4 regions of the Rhizobium sp. B230/85 genome follow, and region 1 is predicted to be linked to each of the others. Evidence: riboswitches for the same ligand, from Rfam matches in the RefSeq annotation. Region 1 holds a riboswitch; each other region holds the start of a gene.
What was found. Region 1 has a riboswitch for cobalamin ahead of J5289_RS27140 (HoxN/HupN/NixA family nickel/cobalt transporter). Riboswitches for the same ligand answer to the same signal wherever they lie in the genome.
Positions count from the first base shown of each region.

Region 2: it holds a riboswitch for cobalamin, as region 1 does, so the genes downstream of both, J5289_RS22495 (ABC transporter substrate-binding protein) here and J5289_RS27140 (HoxN/HupN/NixA family nickel/cobalt transporter) in region 1, are expected to answer to the same signal.
Region 3: it holds a riboswitch for cobalamin, as region 1 does, so the genes downstream of both, bluB (5,6-dimethylbenzimidazole synthase) here and J5289_RS27140 (HoxN/HupN/NixA family nickel/cobalt transporter) in region 1, are expected to answer to the same signal.
Region 4: it holds a riboswitch for cobalamin, as region 1 does, so the genes downstream of both, J5289_RS28760 (CbtB-domain containing protein) here and J5289_RS27140 (HoxN/HupN/NixA family nickel/cobalt transporter) in region 1, are expected to answer to the same signal.

Region 1 is NZ_CP072159.1:92,727-99,816, forward strand. It holds gene J5289_RS27120 (conjugal transfer protein TrbF) at 1-214, shown strand, start outside; gene trbG (P-type conjugative transfer protein TrbG) at 289-1,083, shown strand; gene trbH (conjugal transfer protein TrbH) at 1,083-1,559, shown strand; gene trbI (IncP-type conjugal transfer protein TrbI) at 1,571-2,893, shown strand; cobalamin riboswitch at 3,323-3,526, shown strand; gene J5289_RS27140 (HoxN/HupN/NixA family nickel/cobalt transporter) at 3,610-4,668, shown strand; gene J5289_RS27145 (hypothetical protein) at 4,880-5,173, opposite strand; gene J5289_RS27150 (pentapeptide repeat-containing protein) at 5,763-6,476, opposite strand; gene J5289_RS27155 (TetR/AcrR family transcriptional regulator) at 6,585-7,090, shown strand, end outside.
Region 2 is NZ_CP072157.1:957,686-964,775, reverse strand. It holds gene J5289_RS22505 (TonB-dependent siderophore receptor) at 1-1,639, opposite strand, end outside; gene J5289_RS29470 (hypothetical protein) at 1,755-1,889, shown strand; gene J5289_RS22500 (phosphodiesterase) at 1,935-2,756, opposite strand; cobalamin riboswitch at 3,008-3,236, shown strand; gene J5289_RS22495 (ABC transporter substrate-binding protein) at 3,417-4,433, shown strand; gene J5289_RS22490 (iron ABC transporter permease) at 4,430-5,473, shown strand; gene J5289_RS22485 (ABC transporter ATP-binding protein) at 5,470-6,234, shown strand; gene J5289_RS22480 (glycosyltransferase family 2 protein) at 6,403-7,090, shown strand, end outside.
Region 3 is NZ_CP072156.1:2,435,838-2,442,927, reverse strand. It holds gene J5289_RS11870 (hypothetical protein) at 1-405, opposite strand, end outside; gene J5289_RS29205 (pilus assembly protein TadG-related protein) at 505-996, opposite strand; gene J5289_RS11865 (TadE/TadG family type IV pilus assembly protein) at 996-1,415, opposite strand; gene J5289_RS11860 (GFA family protein) at 1,804-2,199, shown strand; gene J5289_RS11855 (DUF1003 domain-containing protein) at 2,231-2,761, opposite strand; gene J5289_RS11850 (PD40 domain-containing protein) at 2,948-3,778, shown strand; cobalamin riboswitch at 3,817-4,017, shown strand; gene bluB (5,6-dimethylbenzimidazole synthase) at 4,061-4,750, shown strand; gene J5289_RS11840 (DUF2865 domain-containing protein) at 4,754-5,848, opposite strand; gene J5289_RS11835 (NADP-dependent malic enzyme) at 6,064-7,090, opposite strand, start outside.
Region 4 is NZ_CP072161.1:2,925-10,014, reverse strand. It holds gene J5289_RS28790 (salicylate synthase) at 1-593, opposite strand, end outside; gene J5289_RS28785 (MbtH family NRPS accessory protein) at 608-853, opposite strand; gene J5289_RS28780 (lysine N(6)-hydroxylase/L-ornithine N(5)-oxygenase family protein) at 853-2,232, opposite strand; gene J5289_RS28775 (hypothetical protein) at 2,597-2,713, shown strand; partial or broken gene J5289_RS29990 (Tn3 family transposase) at 2,870-3,084, opposite strand; gene J5289_RS28765 (histidine phosphatase family protein) at 3,167-3,559, opposite strand; cobalamin riboswitch at 3,801-3,935, shown strand; gene J5289_RS28760 (CbtB-domain containing protein) at 3,959-4,168, shown strand; gene J5289_RS28755 (CbtA family protein) at 4,181-4,924, shown strand; gene J5289_RS28750 (DUF982 domain-containing protein) at 5,343-5,636, shown strand; gene J5289_RS29790 (RES family NAD+ phosphorylase) at 5,787-6,032, shown strand; partial or broken gene J5289_RS28740 (DUF4158 domain-containing protein) at 6,086-6,241, opposite strand.

The DNA of each region.
Region 1 (7,090 bases):
GGTCGAGGTCGACAATATCGTCGCGTTGTCGAACCAGAGCTACCAGATGGACTGGACCGAGTTCGAGCGCGATCGGCGCGGCAAGGAAACGGCCGTCCGCCGCTTCCGCGGCATTGCAACGGTGACACTGACCCCTCCTCAGGACGAGGGCGTCATCCGTATAAACCCCATCGGTCTCTATCTCCGCGACTTTGACTGGACAGCACAGCTTTGAAAGGCATCGCCCCGAACATGATCATCCCACGTACAAGAACACGGGCCATGCTGACGAGTGCTCTCGTCTCGGTGATGTTGGCGTCTTCAATAGTCGTTCCCTTCCATGCTTCTGCTGCCGATGGCGTAACCGCCAACGAGGCAAAGGGCATGGGCATCTCCACCCAATGGCGTGGATCGCGGGGTCTCGTCACCAAGGGCGCCGACGGCAAGGTGATCTTCCTATACGGCGAGGTGCAGCCCTCGGTCGTCTGCTCGCCGCTACAGGTTTGCGATATTGAACTGCAAGGTGGCGAGGTCGTCCGAGACGTGCTGGTCGGCGACACGGTGCGCTGGAAGGTCGAGCCGGCGACCTCGGGGGCTGCCGGCGGTCAGGCGATCCACCTGATTGTCAAACCGGCAGAACCTAGTCTCGTGACCTCAATGGTCGTCACGACATCCAGACGCACCTATCACATCCAGCTCAAGTCCCATCCGACCCAGTATATGGCGCGCGTTGGCTTTGAATATCCAGAGGATGTGTCGACCAAGCTTGCCGACGTGAATGCGCGGTTGGAGGCAAGCACCATCCCGGGCGCAGGCGTCCCCGCCGAACAATTGAACTTTTCATATTCGGTCTCGGGCAGCGCCGGTTGGCGGCCCACGCGGGTCTATTCCGACCGGCTCAAAACTTACATCCAGTTCCCGCGTTCTATCTCCGGCCAGGACGCGCCGGTTCTTTTCGTCACGTCAGGCGGGCAGAATCGCATCGTCAACTACCGCATGAAGAACGACATGATGGTCGTCGACTATCTGATCGACCGCGCAGTGCTCGTTTCCGGCGTCGGGTGGAAGCAAGAGAAGGTAACGATCAAAAGGGGAGGCCAATGATGCATGCTTTCGCCCATGCGCCAATGTTCCTGATTCCAGTTCGCAGTTTTGCCGCAGCCACCGCTCTGACCATTCTCCTCTCCGGATGCCAGTCCACCGGAGCCGACGACCTCGTCGCTAGCAACGCGCCACCGGAAATTTCCGGCCTGGCGGCGAGTGCTATTGCCGGAGACATGGTCAGCCGTCTTGCCGAACAGATCGGGCCCGGGAAGGCAACCGTCGCACTTAAGGTGGATGCTTCGCCCTTCGGCCAGGCGTTGGAAGCCACGTTGAAGGGATGGGGCTACGCCGTGGTCACCAATCAGAAGACCGATCGTGACACGGCGATGATCCCGCTCGCCTACGTCATTGTCCCGTTTGATGGTCAGGTGCTGGCACGTCTTTCGACCAACAGCGTTGAACTCGGCCGAGCCTATTCTGTGACGGCGAACGGCGCGACGCCAGCGAGCGCACTGTCGCTCGTGCGGCGCAGTTGAGGAGACCAACCATGGCGCAATCCCTCAAGCTCGGCAATGCACAGAGCAGCCAGCCCCAGCCCGGTATACGGCGGATCAACCGCGTGCCGATCATGGCCGTTATCGTCCTCACGATCGCGTTCCTTGGTGTCATTTTCTTTGGGCTTGCTTCGCGCGGGTTCTACTTCGCCAAGGACAGTGGTCCGGAGATAAGTTCGGGCAACCCTGCCTCCACCTACGCCGACCAGATCAAACGCGGTGTGACCGATGGCATTATCGGTGACCAGCGGCAACAGACCACCTTCCAGCCGAAGCCGGTCGAAGCAAAGCCGGCCGATGAGAAGACCAACAATCCTTTCCCAGAGCAGCCGGGGCACCGCGATGTGCAGCAGCGCGGCCAGGAGCTCGAAGCGGAAGGGGTTTGGCGGGCTCGTCTCGCAAGAGAACAACAAGAACAATATCTGCGCGAGCAGCAGCGCCAGAGATTGGCTAGGCTGCAGGCGAACAACGCTGCCTATGATGCGCCGCTCGCCATTGATCGCAGTAAGCTGGAAGCCCGTGCTGAAACGAATGGAGCGACCGCGGACACGTCGGCAAGACCCGCAACAACCCCGACAAACACCGGCAGCACCCCCGATCTCTATGCGGCCGCCCTGCGTGCGGGGCTTGGTGGTCAAAACGTCGATCCCAATGCGCAAAGCGCCAAGGAAGAGTTCTTCAACGCCGACCTGAAAGACCTTGGCTATCTGCCGAACCGTGTCGTGCCTCAACAATCGCCCTTCGAGCTGAAGCGAGGCTCGGTCATTCCGGCAACGCTGATCACCGGCATTAATTCCGATCTTCCCGGCCGGATCACCGGCCAGGTGAGCCAGAATGTCTATGACAGCGCCACCGGTCATCGCCTGCTGATACCGCAGGGAACGAAACTGTTCGGCCGTTACGACAGCAAGGTGTCATTCGGACAGAAGCGTGTGCTTGTTGTTTGGACAGACATCATTTTCCCCAATGGTTCGACTTTGCAGATCGGCGGGATGTCGGGGACCGATGCTGAAGGCTATGGCGGTTTTAACGACAAGGTAAACAGCCATTATTTGAAAACCTTCGGCTCGGCCGTGCTGATCGCGCTGATCGGGACGGGTATAGACATGGCCGTTCCAGAAAGCTCAACACTCGCGACCCAGGACACTGCCTCGGATGCCACGCGGCGCAATTTCGCCGAAACATTCGGGCGTGTGGCGGACCGGACAATCCAGCGGAACATGGATGTTCAGTCGACCCTAGAAATTCGCCCTGGCTACAAATTCGATGTCCTCGTGGATCAGGACATTGTGTTTCCCGGCGCATACAAGGCCTGACCGTTGGTAACGACCAAAATAATTCTTTGCCGGTGATGCAGGTTCGAGTTGGTTCAAGGCGTTCACATTTGCCTCAAGCGACTTGCGGCGGTCTCTATTTCGGAGCGCATCCTGGCGCTGGCAGCCACCAGTTTGGTTTTCGCTTTTACCGGCGGTCATCTAATCAGGCACCGCGGTCACCTATGGTCGGTTAATGCCCCAGCCCAGATCAAGGCCACAAAAATCATAATGGTGATGCTGCGGATGGGCTTCATCTGGCAACCTTGTCGGTGGAGCAATATTCCAGCACGAACGCTTTGTACGCGATAGCGCACGCTCTGAATTGGTGAAGCCGCCTTTACTGGATGGCAGCAGAAATGCCAAGTCATGATGCTCGACCAAATTTCGGCCGGCAGCACGCTGCACTGATTGACGTGGCCACCTCGCATTCGTAATAGTCTCCGCGATGGTTCCCGTATGGGATCAAAAGGGAACACGGTGCGGATTACCCATCAGGAGCCAAAACCGGGACTGTCCCCGCAACTGTGAGCGACGAGCTTCATTCAAGATGCCACTGGTCCGCATGGGGACTGGGAAGGCGGATGCGGCAACGACCCGCAAGTCAGGAGACCTGCCATCATTGGACGTCATTGGCATAAGCGTGGGGCGGGGTGTCTCGACGCGGCGGATTTCCGTCACCTTTGCCATGACAGCAGACGTCACACAAAGGACTTCCCATGTTTACCAATATCACCAGACCTTTCGACGAGAGCACGCCTGATTTCAAGGCACGCCTCGTGACGATCTATACGGTTCTTGCCGTTCTTAATTTTGGAGCCTGGCTATGGGCGCTTGTCGCTTTCTGGGACGAGCCTGCGCTACTCGGCGTGGCACTCGTAATCTACGGGCTCGGCCTTCGCCATGCCATTGATGCCGACCATATAGCTGCCATTGACAATGTCACCCGAAAGCTCATGCAAATGAAACAGCGGCCGGTTTCCGTCGGCTTCTTTTTCGCAATCGGACATTCGACGGTGGTCGTGCTGGTTGCTGGAGCTGTGGTGGCGGCATCCTCGCTGCTGGGTGGGTTCCAGAGCCTCGAGGGTGTTGGCGGCACGATCAGCACGAGCATTTCGGCATTGTTTTTGCTGATTATTGCCACGATGAACATCGTGATCTTCGTGTCGATCTATCAGAGCTACCGCCGCGTGAGGGCAGGGGGCACCTATGTCGAGGAGGATCTTGACCTTCTCCTCAACAATCGAGGCTTTCTCGCGCGCGTATTGCGCCCGATGTTCAAGCTGGTCACCAAGAGTTGGCATATGTTTCCCCTTGGTTTTCTATTCGGCCTTGGCTTCGATACTGCGACCGAGGTCGCTATGTTTGGCGTGTCAGCGACACAAGTGGCCAAAGGCGTTCCGGTCGAGGCGATCATGGTCTTCCCGGTACTGTTTGCTGCCGGCATGTCCTTGATCGACACAACTGACGGCGTGATGATGCTCGGCGCCTATGATTGGGCCTTCGTCAAGCCGATGCGGAAACTTTACTACAACATGACTATCACACTGGTTTCGATCATCGTAGCCGTGCTCATCGGCGGTATCGAAGCCCTTGGATTGATCAGTGACAAGTTGGGGTTGGAAGGTGGCCTCTGGGACATCGTCGGCGGATTGAACGAAAACTTCAACAATCTCGGGTTCGTGATCATCGGCGTCTTCCTTCTCGCATGGATCCTCTCCTTCGTGATCTACAAAGCCAAAGGCTTGGACGACGTCGAAATCAAAAGTCCGGTCTGACGCTGTCGCAAAGGTTTCAAGGGGCCATCGCGACGTCCCCTTGTCTCTCAGCAAACCCGCACCCTCAGGTCACATTGCTCGACTTCACGCCGCCTGGCGGTTCCAGCTGGCAAATGGGTTGGGAAGATTACGCCAACGGCCTGGGTATCATTGAGTAAGGTCATCCCGCCGGCGCCGAGAAATCCGAGGAGGACTGTGGCGGAGGTTGCACTCAGACTTTCGGAAGCGAGTAGCGCGTAAGCACCGCGTTGTCTTCGCCCTCAATAGTCACTTCGATCACTTCGGCGACGAAGTCCTGCCGGACTACGAATTCTTCCACGATGAGCGCGAACAATTCCCGTTGTAGGGCCGATAAGGCTCGCTCAGCGGCATCGATCCCGTCATAAACCGTAGCAACCTCTCTCGGCACATTCCAAAGATGCAGGCGGCCGTCTGATATGCAGTCGAGGCGGAATTCTGATCGTTTTACGTGGTGATGATGCCTTGCCCGAAGCCAACTATCCATTTCCGCTGCACAATAAAGATCTCATGTCTCATCAGAATCTTCCGGTTGCCGCCAAATTTGCATTGATAGGACGACGTCCGGCGACCAAATGGTGAACCGACGGGAGATGCTCGAAACTGACTTCATTTGGGAAGGGGTATGACGCCGTGCGTGTAATACCGAATGAGGGCCCAACCGCTGGTCAGAATGATAGTCAATATGACCACGACCACCACTCTCTTGGTTTGCCTGACCCGTAGATCACCAGACATTTGAAGCCTGTCACAATAGGGACAGACCGAAAGGTGATCGGAGATTTCTCGTTCGCAGTTATCGCAACTCTTCATCGAAAGAGCCATCCTCTTACTGAAGGATGGGTGTGCGAGCCGCCAGCGGGACATTCTTTAACCTGGGAGTTAGCTTTCGTGTGAGTTTGATCCGCTTTTTTGTTGCCTTAATCCACACACGCCCGCTAACGTTGTTGTCGGGCAGTTCACTACCACCTGATCTGGTGGGCTAACGCGAAATGGAAAAGTGGTTTAGATCCTGCTGAAACTCAGGATGCGGGAGTACCATCGGCGGCAGCCGTTTAGGCCCTGTTCAAACCGCTTCACCGAACTTTTAACCCGAGTTCAGCCAGAAGCTGCCCGGCCTGGTCACGGGATATCGTCGCTCCTTTAAATTGTTTAGCGTTCAGAAGGCGTATCCCGCCAAGATCGGCTCCGCGAAGGTCAGCATCTTCGAACCTGCATTCGGCCAGATTGGCGTCGCGCAGGCTGCAGCCTTGAAACAAGGTTTCTCGAAAGTCGCATTTTCGCAAGTCTGCCATGTCGAAGCTCACTTCGGTCAGCCGCATTTTTCGGAACGACACTCCCGGCAGCGTGGCTTGCATCAGCAGCGTGCCGTCCATCGTGAGATTAAGTGTTTTGCATTCGGACAGTGTCGCGCCCGTCAGCTTGCACCGCGTGAATGTCGCGTCCGTCAGGGTCGCGCCCCGGAAACTGCTATTGTTGAAGTCGCTTCCCTCGAACCTCGCCTCCGACAGGTTGCATGCCTTGAAATCAGCCAGGCCGCCTTTACACCTGATCCAAGTGGTGGCCTCCAAAATCGAGCCGGTAAAAATCGCCTTCTTGACGTTGCATGCCTCGAACAACCAACCAGAGAAGTTCAATCTGGAAAGATCGGCCTCTTCAAGATTGCAGTCGACCAATCGCATTGTGGTACCACTTGACGCGAGGTGTTTGGCGGCGGCGCGGTCCAGCGTCTTGCCTTCTACCGTCTGAACAGGGCTGAACTTCGATGCGTCCGCTAGAGCTGGGCTCATATGGTTCTCTCACACTAGTCAGTAACCCGATGATGTCGGAGCAACTAGCAAGGTGCCTATCATCCCCTTCGGGCATTGTCAAAAAGATACCGGATGGTATGTTGAATTATGGCCGAAGCTCACCGTCGTAAGAAGAATCCGGATCAAGTGAGGTTAGCGCTTCTCGAAGGCGCGGCCTCCATTGCCATGGAGCGTGGTCTGGCGGCAGTGAGTGTGCAGGCGGTCTCGGATGCCGCAGGGGTTACCAAGGGCGGGTTTTTCCATCATTTCCCGTGCAAACAGGCTTTGCTCGACGGAATGATGGCATGGCTTCTTGACGCCCTCGATAGTCGCATCGATGCTGCGATTAACTTTGATCCCGAGCCACACGGTTGTTTCACACGGGCCTACGTTGGCTCCGTTTTTCAGCCAAAGATTTCAGGTGATCGCTGGGCGACTCTCTGGATGTCCACACTAACCGACCCGCAACTCTCGATGAAATGGGCTGAATGGTATCAAGCTCGCCTTGAGCGACATCGAGCCACCGACACTGGAGCCGACCTTGAGGCGGTGCGTCTTACCGTAGGTGGCATATGGCTTGCGGGGACGGCGGGCGTTCCCATCCAATTTCCAGA
Region 2 (7,090 bases), on a different replicon from region 1:
CGAACAGTGCCAGGGTAAACAGCGCATCCATACCCTCGGGCCGATATTTTGCACCGATTTCGTACTGTGTGCCCTCCTGAGGCTTGGGCGTGCCGAGGAAGGTCGAGCGGCTGGCTGCCAGTGGCTGGAAGGATTCCGAGTAATTGGCGTAGACCGAGAGCTCGGAGGTCGCCTTGAAGGTAAGCCCGGCGCGCTTGGAGAAATTCGTATCGACCGCGTCGTCGCGGATGCCTGAGCTCTCCGACATCGTGTCGGCGTGATCGTATCGGCCACCCAGCGTCAGGATCCAGCGGTCGTCGATCGTCAGCTGTTCCTGGAGGTATGTGCCCGCCGTTGTCAGCCTTGTCCTGGTGTCCACCGGTGCGCCGAACGAGATGCAGCGTGTGCCGCAATAGACGGGTTTGCTGTCATCGAGCACGCCACCGGCCGTCCCGTCGAGGCGACGTTCGCTATTGCTGTCGCGGCCATAATCGGCGCCCAGCAGTGTGCGGCTTTCGAATGGGCCGTAGCTGCCGTCATATTGGAGCTGGTTGTCGATCTGGAACCGCTTGCTATGGCCATAAATTGCCAATGCAGCGCGGCTCGAAGCAGGATCGGCAGCTCCGAGATAGATCTGCTGATAGGTCATGTCGAGATTGGTGTAGCGGGCATTCTGCCGGAACTCGAAACCGTTGCCGAAATCGTGGCGCAGCTGATAGCCGACATTGCGCTCGATGGTGTCGACCCTGTCGAAATCGGGCTCACCGAGATAGGTCTCGGAATCGATCCCAGACTTGTAGGGAATGGCATGGCCAGGGTTGCCGTCGCGCTTGTTGTAATCCGTCAGGATGGTGACGGAGGTGTCGGCATCCGGCGACCAGGTCAGCGCCGGCGCGACATAGACGCGATCGTCGTTGGTATGGTCGATGCCGGCATTGGCATTCTGCCATTTGCCAGTCATGCGGTAGGTCCAGATGCCATCCTTGTCGAGCGCTCCGCCGAAGTCGGTGCCGGTTTCGACATGTCCGTTCCCAACCGTTGTATAGATCTCGCCGAAGTCTTTGTCCTGCGGCACCTTGGTGAGCGCATTGACGATACCGCCGGGGCCGGAAAGGCCGAACAGCGTGGAGTTGGACCCCTTCAGCACATCGATCCGTTCCATGCCATAGGGCTCGAGGCGGCTGGCGGTAAAGGAGCCGCCGACACGCATCGGCAGCCCGTCACGGAAAGAGCCGTCGGTCGTCTGGTAGAAACCGCGGATCAAAAAGTGGTCGTAGCGGTCGTCGGAGCCGTAGATATCGGTGGAGACGCCGGGCGTGTAGGCCAGCGCCTGGTCGAGGTTGGTGACACCGCGCTCCTTCATTTCCTTGGCGGTGACGACGGAAACCGAGGCCGGCGCGTCGAGAAGCGGGGTGTCGGTCTTGCTGCTGGAGCGGGAACTCTTTGCGACAATCGTCTTGTCAATGGTGCCAGATCGGTCGCCTTGGCCCGCAATGGTGATCTTGGCGAGCGTGGTTGCTTCCGCGTCGCCTGACTGAGCGAAAACCGGGGTTGCGGCAAGCAGCGTCGAACTCGACAGAAACGCGATCATCAGACGTCCGACTGTCGTCGTAAAGGATGTGCCCACCGGCGATACAGTCGTCCTAGCCTCGCGAAACATCACGGCAGCCCCCTGCAATCAATCTATCAAATACCTGAAAAGTCTACGGAATACCGACCAACGACCATGATCAATAAGTTGACTGGTTAACTCCTGTATTGTTTGTTGACTCCCGATGTCAACTATTGCCTACAAATTTTCCGATCTTTCCACCGGTCTTGCCGAGGCGCGCGCGGCAACCGGAGGATGCGCACGTGAAAACACCAACGCTGACCTGCCGGTCAGCGTCGGTGTCATGGAAGCGGCCTAAAGACGAGGCGGCGACGCGGCATAGTCCGACGTCAGGGCATATGTCTCAGTTACCGAGTGCGTCGCTGCCCGATATCGAATGGTTGGACAGTTCGTAATCCTCGACATGAACGAGGCATCCCTGCGGTTTCAGGAAAACGATGCCGTAGGCGCCCGGTTCATCGACGGAGAGGGAAGTATCTTCCGTATCGAATACCATCGGCTGCTGATGGACCGGGCTCTTGAATACCGAGAAAGGTATACCGCGATGGGAGCCGCCAATCGTACGGTGAACATGGCCGGCGAAGATGTGGCGGACATTGCCGTATTCGGCAAGGATATCGTAAAACTCCTCGCCGTTCCGGAGCTTGATCTTGTCCATCCCGGGAAACCCGGTGTCGAGCGGTGGGTGATGCATGAAGATGTAGACGGGCCGGTCGCCGGCACCAGTGAGGTTCTGCTTCAACCAGGCAAGCCGATTGTCGCACAGCACCCCGGCATGAACGTCCGGCGAGACGTAGGGCGGTCCGCAAAGCGTATCGAGCAAAAGCATGACACCGTTTTCGGTCTCGATCCGCTGCTGGATAAAACCGTGCTCGTCACGCGGGCTTTCGGGATAGGCGGCAATGAAGTTTTCGCGGTTGTCGTGGTTTCCGACCAGCAGGTGGACGGGAATTTCGAGCGTGTCGAGCAGTTCGCGCAGTCTCGCATAGGATTGGCGACTGCCGCGGTGCGAGAGGTCACCCGTCATCACCGCAAACTCAGCATCGCGGTGATGCAGGTTGACATGATCTATCCCTCTTGAAAGGCGCTGATAGGGATCGAGGCCGATGATCGTCTCTCCCTCCAGGACCATGTGCAGGTCGGTGAATATAATAATTTTGCTCATGCGCTACTCCTGCCTGCGATTCCCGGAATGCCTTTCGTCGGGCACCTTTCCGGTACGTACATTCCAGACCCTGCACGTCGTTTGCAACAGGTTTGCGTAAGCAGTCTGTTTGTTGGCTAACGCGACAAGACACTTGACTGCCTGCATTTTACCAATAATGTAACGTTATAACATAATATAAAGCAATGATGGATTTCCGACCTGTGCGAGATTTTGCGAGACCCGCCCACCTTGACCGCCGTTGCAGGCCTGTCATAGATGCCATCGACGGTTCCCTTAGGATGACTCCAAGGGGATTAATAGGGAACACGGTGAGGGCCACCCGAATGGGACCAAGACCGTGACTGCCCCCGCAACTGTAAGCGGATTGCTGCTCATCCCAGGGCCTCAGGGCCATGTCACTGCGAAGGTTTCGCGGGAAGACAGATGATCGGCGCATATCCGCAAGTCAGGAGACCTGCCGTCAAGCGCTATCCCATGAACCCGGGCGGGGATGCCCGGAAAGGAACAGATATGTCTCATTTGAATTTTCGCCATAGCCTGGCGCATCTCCGGCTCGATTGGGCTTCCGACAGCTGACGTGGCAACCGCAGCTTGCCTCGCTGCCGCATACCTGCAGCACCAGGGCACTCGCCTTCCCATAAAATCGAGATATTTTTCATGCGTCAGTTTCTGTCCAGCATTACGCTTGCCTGCGGGCTTCTCGGCATGGCCGCCCCCGCATTCGCGGCAACGGTCTATCCGCTGTCCATAACCAATTGCGGTCAACAGGTGACCTTTGCCAGGGCGCCTTCGAAGATAGTGTCCATCGGCCAGGGGATGACGGAAGTTCTCCTGTCTCTCGGCCTTGCCGACAAGATCGTCGGCACGGCGGTCTGGGTGGGTCCCGTGCTTCCTCAATATGCACAGGCCAACAGCAAGATCAAAAGGCTGGCCGACAACGATCCGAGCTTCGAATCCGTCGTCGGACGCCAACCAGACTTGGTGGCTGCGGAATTCGAGTGGCATGTCGGACCGCAGGGTTCCGTCGGTAAGCGGGAGCAATTCTCCGACCTCGGAATAAATACCTATATCTCGCCGGCTGATTGTGTCGCCAAAGTCAATTCCGACGGCGGAGACGGGGTCCGCAAGCAGATGTTCAGCATGGATCTAGTCTATCAGGAGATCGCCCAGCTCTCCGAAGTCTTCGATATCAAGGACCGCGGCGATGCCCTGATCGCCGACCTTAGGAAACGCGAGGCCACCGCTGTGGCATCCGTGGAGGGTGCGGCCGCCAAGCACCTGCCGATCGTCTTCTGGTTCTCGAGCAAAGAGGTCAGGGGCGATGCCTTCATAGCCGGCAAGAACGGTGCCCCCGCTTATATGATGCAGGCCCTCGATGCGCGCAACGTCGTGACCACCGAGGAGGAATGGCCGCTTGTCGGCTGGGAAACAATATCCCAGGCGAACCCGGCCGTCATCGTCATCGCCACCATGGATCGCCGCCGCTATGCGGCAGACGATCCCAAGGTGAAGCTGGACTTCCTGCAGAACGATCCCGTCACCAGCGAAGTGGACGCCGTCAGGAACAAACGATTTGTGATGATGGATGCGCAGTCCATGAACCCGACGATCCGGACGATCGACGGCATCGAGGTTCTTGCAAATGGCATCAGGTCCTTCGGTCTGGCCCGGTGAGCAACAGCGCAGTCGTAACACGGCGTAGATGGTGGGCGCTTGCAGCGCTCGCCGTTGCCGCCATCGTCGTCCTCGGATTTTCGATCAGCCTTGCCGTTTCCATCGGGGAAATCTCCATCCCGCTGCAGACGACGGCAGAGGCTGTGTCGAACCGCATCTTCGGCACGGGCTTTGCAATCGACCGTATTCACCAAGGCATCGTCTGGGATTACCGTCTCAGCCGGGCACTGGTTGCAGCCAGTGCCGGAGCCTCGCTGGCGCTCTGCGGCGCCGTGCTCCAGGCCCTGCTGCGCAACCCGCTGGCCGAACCCTATGTGCTTGGCATTTCGGCAGGCGCCTCGACAGGGGCAGTTTGCATCACGATCCTCGGGCTCGGCGCAAACGTTCTCGGGCTGTCCGGCGGAGCATTCATCGGGGCCGTCGTCGCCTTTACGCTGGTGGGCATTCTGGCCTCAGGGGCAGGCGGGTCGGGCGAGCGGATCATTCTCTGCGGCGTTGCCGGATCGCAGCTGTTCAATGCCCTGACCTCCTACATCGTCACAACGTCTGCCAATGCAGAGCAGGCGCGCGGCGTGCTGTTCTGGCTGCTCGGTTCGATGAGCGGCGTGCGCTGGCCAGACGTCTATCTCTCCGCCCCCGTGACCTTGGCGGGCTTCATCGTCTGCCTCTGCCATGTCAGGGCGCTCGACGCCTTCGTCTTTGGCGCCGACGCGGCGACCTCCCTCGGCATCCCGGTGCGCCGCGTACAGATCGTACTCCTTGGCACGACCGCCGTCATGACGGCGAGCGTCGTCAGCATGGTCGGCTCGATCGGCTTCGTCGGGCTTGTCATTCCGCACGCCGCGCGCTTCCTGGTCGGGCCGTCGCACGGCCGCCTGCTGCCGGCGACCGCCCTTGGCGGCGCGATCTTCATGGTCGGAGCCGATATTGCTTCGCGCATCATCATCCCCCAGCAGATCCTGCCGATCGGCGTCGTCACGGCTCTCTTTGGAGCGCCCGCTTTTGCCGTCATCCTCTATCGTGTCCGGAGGACCCCATGAGCATATCCGTCGACGACGTCACCTATGCAGCCGGTAACACGCTCATCGTTAACGGCATCAGCCTGGCGATCGAGCAAGGCAAGGTTCTCGGTCTGCTTGGGCCGAACGGATCGGGGAAATCCAGCCTGCTGCGCCTGATCTGCCGGTTGAGGAAGGTCCGCAGCGGCATTATACGACTTGGAGAACATGATGTGGCTAGCCTGTCGCGCAGCGAGATCTCGCGACGCATAGGCTTCGTTGAGCAGCAATCGACGACCGACACGCCATTGACCGTCGCCGACGTCGTCCGCCTCGGTCGCACGCCCCACAGAGGATTGCTCTCCACCTGGAGCAGCGACGACGATGCCGCCGTCGAGATCGCGCTCGCCCGGGTCGACATGCAGGCCCGGGCAGCCCAACTATGGCAGACGCTGTCGGGCGGCGAGCGTCAAAGGGTGCACATTGCCCGCGCGCTGGCGCAGGCTCCGACGGAGTTACTACTCGACGAGCCGACCAACCATCTCGATATCCAGCACCAGCTGGATATCCTGTCGCTTGTCGCCAAACTGGATATCACCTGTATCGTCGCCCTTCACGACCTCAATCTTGCGGCCATGTTCTGCGACAGTCTCGTCGTCCTGCGAGACGGCAAGGTCGTCGCCGCCGGATCACCGGAAGACGTCCTCACCGAACACCTCATTCGCACGGTCTTCGGAGTAAAAGCGCACGTAGAAAAGTCCGCGATCCACGGCCGCTGCCACATCCAGTACCTGCTGGCCTAGGCCTCGGGCGGCGTGGCAAATGTGTGTGTGGGGCCATCACGGCCAATACACTGCGCAACATCCGAATGTCGAAGGATAGCGGTAGCCGTGATTGAGCATTTCTGCTGCTTTGCAAGAAAGTCTTGACCTTTGAAGGTTAGGCTACGCGCTGAACATTGACGAGCGCATATGACCAATATTTCACCACTCATCCTCTCAATTGTTGCACCCTGCTACAACGAGCAGGAGGGGATATCGGAATTCTGCCGTCGCTGCGTAGCGGCGGCTCGATCGGTAGCCGGTGAGGATTTCGAGATTGTTTTGGTCGATGACGGCTCCAGCGACGAAACTTGGAATATAATTGCTGCAATGACAGCACTCGTGCCCCAGATCCTTGGGGTACGCCTGATGCGTAATCATGGCCACCAGCTGGCGGCTACCGCTGGGCTCGCTGCATGCTGCGGCGAGCGTATCCTCTTGATCGATGCAGATCTGCAGGATCCGCCGGAACTGTTGTTGATGATGATGCCGATCATGGATGGTGGCGCCGATGTGGTCTACGGCCAGCGTTGTCAACGTCAGGGCGAAACGTGGTTCAAGCGTGCCTCGGCTTCGCTTTTTTACCGTCTTCTTTCCCGGCTGGCATCGGTCACGATACCGCGCGACACGGGCGACTTCCGGCTGATGCGCCGCCGGGTTGTTGATATCCTGATGGCTATGCCGGAGCGTGATCGGTTCATACGAGGCATGGTCAGCTGGATCGGCGGGCGACAAGTTGCCTTGCCCTACGAACGCGACGCACGTTTTGCCGGCGAAACCAAATATCCTCTGCGCAAAATGATCGGCTTCGCGTTGGACGCCGTGACGAGTTTTTCGA
Region 3 (7,090 bases), on a different replicon from region 1:
GAGATTGACGGAAACCTGCTTGCTGCCATTGGCGGCGAGGGCGGCGGCCGTGACCAGATCCCTGACGTTGGCAGCGAGGCTGATTTGCGAGCCGCTGCCGGTGGGTCTTTGGGCGACAGGCCCGAGCGACAATATATCGGCGAGCTTGAGCCGGAGCTGGGCACTGTTTGCCGCCGTCTGTACGGATTGAATGGCTTTCCGGGTGGCCGAGTTGAGACCGGCCTGACCACCGATTGCATTGAGCACGTCGCCGAACTTGACGTCCGCCGCCAGTGTGTCGGCATAGCTGCCGGCGGTGAGGTTGAGATTGGTCGCCAGCTTGTCGGCGACCGAGAGGGCGTTCACCTTGGTGGACAGCAGCGCGTTGTAATCCATGGCGCTGAGGGAAAGACTGGTTCCGAGCAAGCCACCCAGGACGGCATTCAGAAGTCCGTTGTTGACGCTTGCCAGCCCCGAGCCGATCGAAAACGCCGCAATCTTCTCCGTCGATGCAGTGCCGACGGCCTAAAGGGTCGGCGGGGTTGCGAAACTCGCGGCAAAAATCAGTCCACCGGTCTGCTCGATTTTCACCTTGACGGCGTCGTATGGCGTGGCGCCCGGCACGAAGCGGCTGCCGAGGGCAATCGTCGGATCAGCGACGTAGGTGCCGAGCGTTATCGTTGCGATACCGTCGAACTTTGCCGCACTCACGGCGTCTCCAAGAGGTGACGTTCCGGTGTTCGAGACATAGCCGCTTGCCGTCTGGACAGCCATGTTCAGGTTGTTGGTGCTGAAGTAGTTGAGAATATTGGCCTGGGCATTGTTGACGTCGGATGCCGCGACAATTGCGGACAGGTCGGCCGTCTGCTGCAGGCGGCGCTGCTGCAGCCTCAGCATGCCATAATCGAGACCCAGGCTCATGCAGTACAGAATGAGAGGTGCGGTGATGGCAGCCAGGATTGCGACGTTGCCTTGCTCGCTCAGGGTCCAGCGCCGCAGGATGGTTCCGATCGGCATCAGATGCCTCCCATGCGGATCGTTGCGGTGCGTACAATCGTCTTGCTTGGCATGGCGAAGCTGTAGAGGTTCCAGATCGGCAGGTCCTGAGCGTCGTAGGACAACTTGACCGTGAACTGGTTGGCGTTGGCCGGATCCGGCTGCACCGTGACTGTGAATTTAGCCGGGTTCAGAATGGCATCGTTAAGGGTGGAGGTGGTTATGTAGGTGTTGACCAGTTGCTCCCGCTCTGCCGCGGTGACGCCGGCGATGGCTGTCCGGGCTGCATTGGCCGCGATCTGCTGAACGGAATGGGCGGCGCTGAGATAGATGCCGTAGGCGATCAGCGTCATCAGCACGAGAATGAACACAGGAAAGATGATCGCAAATTCGAGGGCTGCGGTACCACGTTCGCAATGGCGAAATTTGGTCTTGATCATCGTCTCCGTCTCCCCTTCGGTCGCCGCAACCTTCCCATTCCTGCTGGTTTAATTTGAATTGCGATATCCTAATATTAGGTTACCTATACAATTTTTGGGCGGGTTTATTTTTGAACCACACGCACGCATGAATGGCGCGTTTCAGAATAGGTTGTCCCAAAATCGCACCTTGGCCGACGGACCCGGCTGTTTGGTGCGGCCATGGCAACGACGGGGGGAAAAGGTGGCTTAATGCCCTGTTAACCGTCTTTCGACGAGGGCATGCCGGGAGCATTCAGCAAAGGGTCTGCTATCAGCGTGGCTGATGCTGCAGTCATGAAATCTGAAGTTGACAGCTGCATGCCGCACCATCAGGATGATACCTAACGACAAGGATCGAGAAGGCGCTATGAAGGACGACCATACCGGATCTTGCCTTTGCGGCGCGGTGAAAATACGGACGACAGGTCCGCTCAGGGATGTGGTCGGGTGTCACTGCTCGCAATGCCGCAAGCAGACCGGCCTCTACTTCGCCGCCACCAACGCGGCGACCGACCACCTTACGGTCGAGGGCGGTGAGAATGTCAGCTGGTATCGCTCCAGTCCCGCTGCCAGCCGCGGGTTCTGCAAGACCTGCGGTTCCGCGCTGTTCTGGGTCGCCGACGATGCCGACCAGATCTCGATCATGGCCGGCCTGTTCGATGATCCGAATGACCTGAAGATGGGTCATCACATCTACTGCGCCGACAAGGCAGGCTTCTACGGCCTCCACGACGGTCTGCCCCAGTTCCCGAAATCCGACTAGCCATCGTCCGCAAGGGGCAGTCCCGCCGACGCTAGGCCTTTGCCTCCAGCAGCCTCGTAATGCGGCCCACTTCCTCCCTGAGGGCCGACAGTTCGGTCAACACCTGCAGGTCGATCTTCTCGTGCAGCGACAGGACTTCCAGTTCGGCCTTGAGGTTGACTTCGTAGTCCTTGGCAGCCTCGAAGCGGTCGCGTTCGGTCTGGCGGTTCTGCGACATCATGATGATCGGCGCCTGGATGGCTGCGATCATCGAGAGGATCAGGTTGAGGAAGATGAACGGGTAGGGATCGAAGGCGCGTGACGAGAGCAGGATGGTGTTGAGCACCGTCCAGGCGACCAGGAACAACAGGAAGGAGACGATGAACGCCCATGATCCGCCGACGCGGGCAATCCCGTCTGCGAGCCGCTCTCCGACGGAGGCATTTGCGGAAAAGGCGGCGTTGACATCCGTCGAGATGATCTTGCGTTCGCGGGCTCGCTTCAGCACCCGCTTCTCGATGACGCCGAGATCGTCCGACGATTTATCGAAGTGGGTGTGAAAGAAGTTCGGGAGATTGGGCATGCGTGGCTCCGATGCTGGTTAGCGGCAGTATTCGGTTGCCACGATGAATTGCAACGGCAAAACATGGGAATGGCGATGCCTCACGCAATCGCGTCCGGTCGAGCCAGTTGATGTCCGTTGGGCGAGCCGTTAAAACCTCCGCGGTCGCTGTTTGGTTCGGGCGCCGGCTTCGAGGATGGGTGAGACATGCGCAGTTCGGTCGAGATCTTCAACATTGCAACAGGTCAGAGGCGGGTCGTCTGGCAGACCGATCGTCTCGTAGAGGCGCCGAACTTCGCGCCGGACGGACGCTACCTGCTCGTCAACGATGACGGGCTTCTCTACCGCCTGTCGCTCGACGGGCTCGCCACTGTCGAGCGCGTCGATACAGGCTTTGCCAACCGTTGCAACAACGACCATGGCATCTCGCCCGACGGTACGCTGATCGCGCTCTGCGACAAGGTCCAGTACGGCAAGTCCTGCATCTATCTCGTACCGGCGGAAGGCGGCGTTCCCAGGCAGGTGACGGCAAACCTGCCGTCCTACTGGCACGGCTGGTCGCCCGACGGAAAGCATGTCAGCTACTGCGGCATTCGCGGCGATCTCTTCGACATCTACACGATCTCGGTCGAGGGCGGTGCGGAGACGCGGCTGACCCATGGCGAGGGCCGCAACGACGGGCCGGACTGGTCGGCCGATGGCGCGTGGATCTATTTCAACTCCAGCCGGACGGGCCGTATGCAGATCTGGCGGATCCGGCCTGACGGTCGCGACCTGCAGCAGGTGACCGACGACGAGTTCGGCAACTGGTTTCCCCATCCATCGCCGAAGGGCGACAAGGTCGTGCTGCTCTCCTACGACGGCGACGTCTTCGATCATCCGCGCGATCTCGACGTCCGCCTGCGCCTGATGGACATGGATGGCGGCAACATCACGACGTTGTTCGAGCTGTTCGGGGGCCAGGGGACAATCAACGTACCGAGTTGGTCACCCGATGGCGAGGAGTTCGCCTTTGTCCGGTACGAACCGGAGCGCTGAGCAGGCCTGCGATCCGCTTGCCATCGCTAGCCGGATCGCGCATATCTCCTTCATCAGGTGCCCGCCCAGGCGGGAGAATCGGGAAGCCGGTGTAAATCCGGCGCGTGCCCAACGCTGTAAGGCGGATGGCGATGCAGGGGGAACGGTCAGTTCTCCGATATGCCACTGGTTTCGACCGGGAAGGCAGCATCGCCAGATGAAGCCGAGCCAGAAGACCGGCCTGATAAGATAGACTGATCCCGCGAGGACGGCGGGCGGTTGGCATTGTTGGGGATATAAACGATGCGACCTGACTGCAGGGACGATCTCGTCCGCGCACAAGCCTTTTCCGTCGCCGAGCGCGACGCCATCTACCATGCGATCGAAACGCGCAGGGACGTGCGGGACCAGTTCCTTCCGCAGCCGCTGCCGGACGACCTGATCGCAAGGCTGCTGGGCGCTGCCCATCACGCGCCTTCGGTTGGCTTCATGCAGCCCTGGAATTTCATTCTCGTGCGCGACGCCGGTATCCGCGAGAAGGCTTTCGAAGCCTTCGAGCGCGCCAATGGTGAGGCAGCGCTGCAGTTCGAGGGTGCCCGCCGCGAGAGTTACCGGTCGCTGAAGCTCGAGGGGATCCGCAAGGCGCCGCTCAGCATCTGCATCACCTGCGATCCGGATCGTGCCGGGCCCGTCGTGCTCGGCCGCACCCACAATCCGCGCATGGATGCCTATTCGACAGTCTGCGCCGTGCAGAATCTCTGGCTTGCGGCGCGCGCCGAGGGTGTGGGCGTCGGCTGGGTCAGCATTTTTCACGACGCCGATATCCGGGCGCTGCTCGGCATACCGGAGCGGATCGAGATGATCGCCTGGCTCTGCCTGGGGTTCGTAGACGAGCTCTATGGCGAACCGGAACTCGCCGTCAAAGGCTGGCGGCAGCGATTGCCGCTGGAGGATCTGGTGTTCGAGAATGGCTGGGGCCGGCCGCAGGGCTGAGGCCTATTGCTGGGGCTGCTCGCCGGGTACGGCCGGACGGGTGAGGTCTAGTTTGCGCTGGTCGGGCTGCAGGAATGCCGGGCCGACCTGGCGGACATTGCCGGCTGACGGATCGTACGGCCGTTCCACCGGCGGCGCATCGCCCTTTGCGGGTGCGGTCGGCACGGCCGGCGGCGACTCTTTTGGAATGATCGTCGTGATCGAGCCTTGCTGCGTGCCTGCGGCTGGCGGCTTTGTCAGTGCGTTCTGCCTTCGCATTTCCTCGTAATAGGCCGGCAGATTGCAGGTGCAGCTGGTCTTTTCGTTCGGCGGCCGTTTGCGGAAGGCGAAGGCGTAGGGCATGGCGCTGTAGGGGGTGCCCGACGAGGCGGAGACCATCGCCGATGTTTCCTGATCGGGCAGGCGGTGGAAGAACAACTCGGTCTTTACGCCCGGGCACATCCTCGCGCAGGTTTCGCCATCCCGCTGGAAATCGCCGGGCGATGCATTCTGGGTCATCGGAAAGAAACCGCCATCGCAAGTGCGCACACAGACCGTGCGGACATTGCCGCCGCCATAGGATTGACCGAAGGCGTAGCTCTGGATCGGCGATTGCGGTGCCGGTTCGTTGCCGGATGGACCGCCGCTGCTGTCCAGCGTCGTTGCCCCTGGGGTTGCGGGGTAGCTGGGCTCGATGCCTGCCTGCGGGGCCGGGCGGTTGGTGATGATGGTATCGCCGCTATCCTGATCTTCGCAGCCGTTGGCGCGCAGCGCTGCGGAAAGCTGGTTGCGCGTGGGTCCTTCCGAAACGTCTCCGCGCTGGATCTGGTCGCGCTTGGCAACGAGATCCTGCAGGTTCTCCTGCATGCGCTGCAGGGTATCCTCGATCCGCGCGCAGGTGCCGTCGTCGTCACCGTTTATGATCACCATGCTGCCGGACGAGCACTCGTTGTCCTCAAGGTCGTTCTCGACTTGGCGCAACTCGGATATCTGCTGGGCGATGGCGGTGCGGTATTGCCGGAGCTGGCGGTTGGTGCCGACGGTTTCGCTGAGATTGGCCATCTGGCCGCGCAGGTCGTCGCAGATTGCGTTCGTCTGGGCAGCCAGTGGCGCTGCCATCGCCAAGGATGCGGCAAGCGCCCAAAATGAATGTTTCCAGCCCACTGTCACGCCTTTGGCCTGCTCCGTTCGGATGGTGTCCGCCTCAGCCGGGGCGAAGTTGCAGTTCATCCATTATCACGCGCAAGATATATGGCGCCCACAGACTTGCGCCAGCCCTGCGCTCGGCAGCAGGTGGTCGACCGCCGGGATGATGCCCGGCGGTCCCGTCAGTATCAGCCGGGCTGCGATGCCTCGACCACGGCCACGGCTGCCATGTTGACGACGCCACGGGAGGTGACCGAGGGCGACAGGATATGGGCCGGCAGGGCCGTTCCGAGCAGGATTGGGCCGACATGCAGCCCGTCGATCATCTCCTTGACAACGCCAAGCGTGATGTTGGCCGCATCGAGGTTCGGGAACACCAGCAGGTTGGCCTCGTCGGTCAGCGTGCTATCCGGCATGACGCGGCGGCGCAGATGCTCGGAAATCGCGCTGTCGCCGTGCATTTCGCCATCGACCTCTAGATCGGGGGCTGCAAGCCGGATGAGCCTGAGGGCATTGCGCATCTTCGTGGCGCTCTCCGATTCGCGCGAGCCGAAGTTCGAATGCGAGACAAGGGCGGCGCGTGGCGTGATCCCGAAGCGGCGGATTTCCTCCGCTGCCAGCACTGTCGATTCGGCAATCTCTTCGGCCGTCGGATTAAAGTTGACGTAGGTGTCCGTGTAGAACGTGTTGCCGCGTTGCGAGATCAGCAGGCTCATGGCCGAGAAGTCGCGGACATTGGCGCGCTTGCCGATAATCTGGCGGACAACGCGCAGGTGCCGCTCGTAGCGGCCTTCGAGGCCGCAGATCAGTGCATCGGCGTCGCCACGCTTCAGCGCCAGTGCGCCGATGACGGTGGTGTTGGTGCGGACGATTGTGCGGGCTGCCTCCGGGATGACGCCGCTGCGGCCGACAAGCGAGAAATAGAGGTCGGCGTAATCGCGGAAGCGCGGATCGTCTTCCGGGTTGATGACTTCGAAATCGGTGTGCGGGCGGATTTTCAGGCCGTAGCGCTTCAGGCGTGTCTCGATGACGCTGGGGCGGCCGATGAGGATCGGCACGGCCGTGTTTTCCTCGAGCAGCACCTGGGCGGCGCGCAGCACGCGTTCGTCTTCGCCTTCGGAAAACACGACGCGCTTCGGCTGAGCGAGCTTGGCAGCTGCAAAGATCGGCTTCATGACGAAGCCGGAGCGGAAGACGAAGCGGTTGAGCGTATCG
Region 4 (7,090 bases), on a different replicon from region 1:
TCGCTGATCTCGTCCACCTGCACGATTTTGGCCGGTTCCTCCGGCCTTGCCTCGCGCAGCGCCGCCTCCCAAAGATCGGCGATGTCAGGATCGGAGACAACGAGCTTTGCCTCGCCGGCGCGGATCCGAGCCTCATGTTGCGGCAGAACGAGATAGAGCAGCGTTCCGGCATGATCGCCGATAGGCAGGCCTTGCAACAGGTAGGAGAGTTCGAACGCCGCCCAGCCGAAGATGCGCAGCTGTTCGCCCTTGTCATGGGAAAGAACGCTCGCCACCATCGCCCGAACCTGATGCAGCGGTCGGTCGGTGAGAGGCTCGGTTCGAGAGCCAGCAGGCGTCGTCAAATGAAGGCCCGCCCGATCCAGCCGGATCTCCGTCGCGCAACCCGCCGCAAATACGATTTCCCCGGCCTTTTCGTAGAGGATGTAAGGCTGCGGCTCCGCGCCGGTACCATCTTGCCGTCTTTCCGGCACGTGCGAAACGCTGCCGTCCACGGCCCGGGCAAGGGCGCCTGCAGCGGTGAAGATATCCACGGTCAGAGGCACCATGCGCGTCGTTCCCGGTTGCGCTATGCCTGATGTGATAAGGGTCATGGCGAAGCTTCCTTCTATAGGCTGCCCGGACCCGATGCCGAGGCGGCCAGCTGGTCGCGCAGGGATTTCGGCCGCATGTCCGTCCATGTCCTGTCGATCCAATCGAGCACCTGCTGGCGCGGTGCGCCGTCGGGCCCGCCATGAACGATGCTCCAGCCATTGGGAACGGCCTTGAAGGTCGGCCAGAGCGAATACTGCTCCTCGTCATTGACTAGGGCATAGAAAACGCCGTTCGGGTCATCGAATGGATTTACGGACATCATAGGGCTCCCAAGGTCTTGCGTTCGACTGTTTGTTCGCAGGGCTCGTACCTCGCGTCGGCCGCGATGGCGTCTAGGATGTCGGCGGATCGCATCGCGACATTGGACAGCAGCGACGACGTCAATCCGTGGCTGTGCTGAACGCCGCCATTCAGATAGATGCGCCCGGGTATGGTCGGAAGTTCAAGGGAATAATCCCGGTTCACGAGGGGAATGGGACCATCGAAGGCATTGCCCGCGTCGATACCCGATCCAAGCATGTCCCGCAGGTCGAACGGCTGAAAGCCGGTTGCGAAGACGATGGCGTCGAATTTCAACTGCGAGCGATGTCTGCCGCCGATATCGCGGATGACGGCAGAGACGCCGTCCTCGTTTTCGACGACCTGTTCGACATCGGTCGTCCTGTGTATGTTCAGACGCCTGAATCCGGCGACCCTCTCCTCATATTCCCGCCGATACAGATCATTGATCAGGTTCGCATCGACGGCCGAGTAGTTCGTCGGCAAATGATAGGCAAGCAGCCTCTTCTTGAGTTCAGGCGGCGCCGTATAGAACTCGTCTACCGATGATGGATCGAAGATGCGGTTGACATAGGGCGTATCGTCGGAAGGCGAGTAGCCGAAGCGCCTGAGAGATGCATGGACCTCGGCATCGCCGCAGGTTTCATGGAGATATGCCACGACTTCGGCAGCACTCTGTCCGGCTCCCACCACGAGAAACCGCATGTTCGGCCTCGACGGCAGTTTCTCGAGGCTCGGAAGAAGGTTGCAATTGTGGAATATCCGCAGACTGGGAACGATGCCCTCCGGCAGAACCGGCCGATAGCCCATCCCGACGACGATATTGCGGGCGTGGATCGTCTCGAGAGGCACATTGATGTCGCCGCTCCGCGCGACCCTCACCGCGAAACGATCGCCGCGCCATTCAATACCCCGCGCTACGGCGCCGTAGGAAACCGGGACGGATATCCGGTCGGCGGCCCAACGAAGGTAGTCGTGGAATTCCCTGCGGGATGGGAAAAACGTCTTGAGATTGATGAAGTCGGACAGCCTTTGCCTTTCATGAAGATAATTCACGAAGGTGTAAGGACTTGTGGGGGTTCGCAGGGAAACGAGGTCCTTGAGAAAGCTGATCTGCATGGTGACGTTCGGCAGGAGCATCCCGTCATGCCAGCCGAACTCCGGCTTCGCCTCAACGAAGCGCGACGTCAGCGCCTTCTCCCCGTCCGTGTCCCGGCTACGTTCCTCTATGGCGATCGCAAGGCCCAGATTGGTGGGGCCGAACCCAATTCCGAGGATATCTACGTCGTCAGAAACGGGTTCGCTCGATGCTCGACCTCTCGAGTGATCGGATTCGATGCGCTGATTTATCCTCGGCATATAAAGCCTCTCTAATGCCTCTGAACTGACTTCCAAACTGTGCGGCGATGGTGCAAAGCCCGGGAAAACTCCCAGCAAGGAATGGGCCTTGGCGATTGTCCAATCTGTGGGGCAGGGGGCACGTCCGCGTCTTGTCGGCCGCGTGTACCAACCTCTCGGCCGCCTTATAATCAAACGGGACGGTCCCGTCTAGTCATTGTTGAGTAAAATTGTCATATTTTGTGTCGCGATCAGTTTTCGCTTTGCGCCGGAGCCGTGATGTATGCCGTCAGGGTCAGCACAAGAGTAGTTCAAAATCCTGCGCCGCCTATCAACAACAGACAACATTCTGACAGGAGAAGACTGTTTCCATCTCAAGGTGATCGTGCCTGCGCCAGCCGACCTGGAGCGCATCGTCGATGCCGTTGCCCATTACGGTTCGGCCACAACGTCGATTGTCCTGCGAAGCGAGCGCCACAACGGATCGGTCAAGAGCCTGTGATGAAGGGATAGCTTCGGAAATGCCTGATTTTAGTAGGCTCTGCGGGAAAAAGTAGACCGCCATGACATCTATTGGCTTTCGCGAACGCATTACCCCCTATGGGACGGAACACGATCAGTTTAAATTCCCGCGCTGCGGTCGAACATACGATGAACGTCATGCGGCCCGGATCATCCTTGCGGAAGCCGCAACGGCTTGAATCCTTCGCCCAACCGCTGCTCGATGTCCCAGGAATTGACGCCGAACAAGTTTATATGCTCCTAACTCCGCGGCGAGACCTGCTTGAGCAACTCATTGTCAATATTTCGGCCAAGCTGGCGCAGATGGGCGCTGGCACGGCCGAGATAGGCGGCGTTCCAGTGAAGACCCGCCCAATGAATTAGGCACATGCGTAATGTCCATGCGGGCGACCTGCGGCAAATCTGAATCCGCTTGCTGGGACCGTCCGTCCGATTAGCCACTCCCTGCCACGGCACCCATGGTTCGGATTGTCCAGCGCTGCCCGTCCGAGCTCATCTCTGTAGTACTCAGCGGTGCTACTTCAAGACGCCAAAATGATTGCGCGGGGGCCTCGATGATCCCGAGGATCAGGGCGCGCACCATGGACTGGTTCGCGATGACCACATGCCGTCCTCCGCGCTCCATCCGGCCGCGGAGCCAGATGCGTGCCCTCTCAAGCAGAGCAACGATTGTTTCGCCGCCATGTGGCGCAATGCTGGGGTCCGTAAGCCAGGCTTGCAAGTTCTCTGGCTCTGCTGCTGCGATCGCCTGGAGCGTCGCACCTTTCCAGCGGCCGTGGTCAAGCTCCGCCAAAGCTTCTTCGACCTCAAAGGTCTCCGTGATCATGGATGCCGTCTGGAGCGCATTCTCCTCCGGGGCTGATAGAATAGGTGTCGTGATTTTGCAGATAGAGGCGAACACTTGTTGGATTCGGACCTCCTCTCCCGGGAGCAGACCCAGATTGCCAAATGTCGATGTGTGAACCCCCGCACTCCTGCCAGCGCATATCAGCGAAATTCGAGTGGCTCTTGATGTCTTCATCCTATCCCCCTGCATGAGCACCAAGTTGCTCGACATACTTCACATTGCCGCGTCACCTGACGCCTGTTATAGAAAAGTGAATAGTATTCGGGAAGCCAGTGAAACTCTGGAGCGGTCGCGCCACTGTAATCGACAAACCATGGTCGAAAGCCAGACCCCGACAACCGACAGTCCATATCAGAACGCGCCATTCAGGAGGACCGAATGACCACTGCCACTTACACTACAGGCACCATTGTTGAACCGATCCCGGTCGGGCAAATTGTTCCTTGGGCGATTTTCGCGGGCCTTTTGGCTATGATCGCTCTGTATTTCATCAGCACGGAAGAGGGTGCAATGCAAATCGTCCCCGGCATGGAGGTACATGAATTCGTTCATGACGCTCGTCACCTGCTCGGATTTCCCTGCCACTGAAGGAACACGTCTATGATGGGAAGACTTTTGGCAAGAGGCCTGATCGCAGGTCTCCTAGCGGGTTTGCTCGCCTTTGGCTTTGCCCGCGTTTTTGGGGAGCCCCCGGTCGCCAGGGCGATCGCTTTCGAAGAGCAAATGGCAGCGGCGACAAACGCACCTGCCGAACCGGAACTGGTCAGCCGTCAAACACAGGCGGGAATTGGCTTGTTTACCGGCGTTATGACCTACAGTGTCGCCATCGGAGGAATTTTCTCGCTGGTTTTCGCTTTCATATATGGGCGTGGAAGCAAGCTCAGTCCCCGCGCCCTTTCTGCGGTAATCGGTCTTGCCGCGTTCGTGGCCATAGTGGTCGTTCCTGACCTTAAGTACGCGCCAAATCCCCCAGCCGTGGGAAGTCCAGACACAATTGGGATCCGCACCGGGCTATTTTTCGTGATGCTCGTCATTTCTCTCTGCAGCATGGCGGCCGCGTTCGCGTTGGCGAGAAACCTGCGCGTTCGCTTCGGTACATGGAACGGCGCGATTCTTGCGGGCTTGTGTTACGTCGCATTCCTCGCGATCGCGCAGGCGCTGATGCCATCGATCAACGAAATTCCCGAAAACTTCTCAGCGATGACGCTTTACAATTTCCGGATCGCAACGATCGGCCTTCAGGCGATCATCTGGACAGTGCTATCTCTTGCTTTCGGCTTTCTTGCTGAAAAGCTGTTGGCCGAAAGCGGTAATTACCGTCCGGCCGCGCTAGCGTTGCGCTAAGGTGAAGTGGGGCCGGCTTATTGCCGACCTCATGACCGTTCAAATGAAGCGCATTATTTTATTGCTGATCGCATGCTTGCTGACCTCCGGCACGGCTGCAGCGCATTCGAAGCGGCCCATCTCCACCGCTCTCCTTCGAGCCCTCTAGCGGGAAGCGGCGGAAAAATCGGCGATATTTCCGTGACCTGCTAGAGTCGACAGGATTTCGTTGAGACGAGGACCATGGCCTACGTATCAAACCAGCGCGCAAGGTTCGTTCGCGCTGCAGTGCAAATTCGCTAAAACCGGGGCGGCGCTCTGATATTTTCCCGCGGTCAACTTGACGTACCGATCGCAAGAGTTCCTTTTTCGAACCCGAGCTGTTGAAAACAACGAAGTTGTTCCCAGTTGAATCAACGGCTAAGTTGAGGGGGCCGCTGTGGCGAACACTTTTTTTGACAAACCTCTATTTGTGAAAAAAGCGCTCCATATTCAGGAGCTTGCCAGTCTTGAGAGCGTCGTCGATTTTCTCAACGAATGGCCCGAAGAACAGCAGGGTGACACCTATCAGGTCCTCATGAAAGCATGCCGGATGGCCGAGAAAGGTGTGTTTCCTGTCCAAGCAATCCGTGAGAATGTCAGACGATTTCTGATGAAAGCGGGCATCCTCGCAAACTTCGAAGAGGTCCCTTTGATGCCTGACAGCGACAGACCTCAAAATATCGGATCCTGACTGAACGCTGCCGGCAACCAGTTGTTTGCTGCCGACATCAGAGGTAGGAGACCCAAGAGCTTTTTCGCGTTTGATGGTCGGTAAAATTTCGAAATCGGCGTTTCAACACCATATTTCCGCGATTTGTGATGACATATCCCGACCTCGGCTGTGATCTCGTGGACAGTTTCGGTCGATCAGCGCAGAATTGCGCGGATCGACCGAAAAATTCCTGCATCGTGGAAATTGTCCGATATCGTGATCTCTGCCGGATACAAGGGAATTCTCTTTCCATCACTTCGGCACGCTGGCGGGACGAATCTTGTGGTGTTCAACGCTAATCTGACTAATGATGACACGGTCGACGTCCACGATCCCGATGGACGTCTGCCCAAGGACCAGTCCTCCTGGACATGATCTTCCTGTAATGAAATGGCAATTTCACAGAATGGATTATTCTGGACATGCTGGGCGAACCCCAGCCTGTTCTCCGGCCTGCGGCGTTCCTGGATGTGCCCAAGATCGGCGTCGCCCAGTGTGTAGTGCCGAAGCAGTGACAACTCATCGGTTGGCAGATCGAACAGTGCCGAGCGCCGTCGCTCGGTGAGAATATGTCGTCTCGTCATGCCGCAATTGTCCCTGTTGAAGTAAAGTCCTGTTTTGGACAACAACTGGCCCATACAAATCAAGGCCTTCCGGCACTAAAATCGACGAGGGTTCAGCTGGGACAGCGCGCCGCCATCTACTGCCGGGTTTCAACCGCCGATCAGTCATGCGAGCGGTAGGAACAGGATCTGACGGACTTTGCCGGGCGTGCCGGTTACAGTCAAGCCGGGCTAAGAACGGGCTTGGCTGGCAATCCCTCTTCAGCTTTGATGAAGTGCTGGCGCAGATCGATCGCCGCAGCCTCGAAGTGTTACCTCGCGGTTCGCGCATCAGCACGAAATCGGAGTAGTGTCTCGCTGCAGAGCGGTGGGAGGCCGCGCTCAATTTCCATCAGGCTTTCGCAACCAACCGCTAGTCATCGCAACCCGCCCGACGTGATCACCCTATGTTCTCAAATGTCGGACAGATCGTGCACTTTCGTGTCGTGATGCCGTATAGAACTTCTCGATGACATGCCCAGGTTAACAACTCAAATAGAAAACATGCGTGGGAATGTATATCGCGGTCTCGAAAAATCTCGATCTGATATCTGTATTCGACAATACTAAAGCTGTAATCGATTTACGGTTTTACTAAGCCTATATATACGTAGGGTGCTTACGGTGTCAGAAAACAATAAAGCCCGTATATTTTAAATCTAAGAGATACTTAGGTAATCGGCCGTATTTTACGAAAGGCTGAAATGCGCGAGATGAGTCGCTGTTCAGCCTTATTCGGCGGCAAGGGAGGGCGCGGCAGAAGAAGACTCTGCCGTCGTCAAGCCGCAAAATCTCACCGCAGTGTGAAGCAAATGACTTGTAATCAGCGCC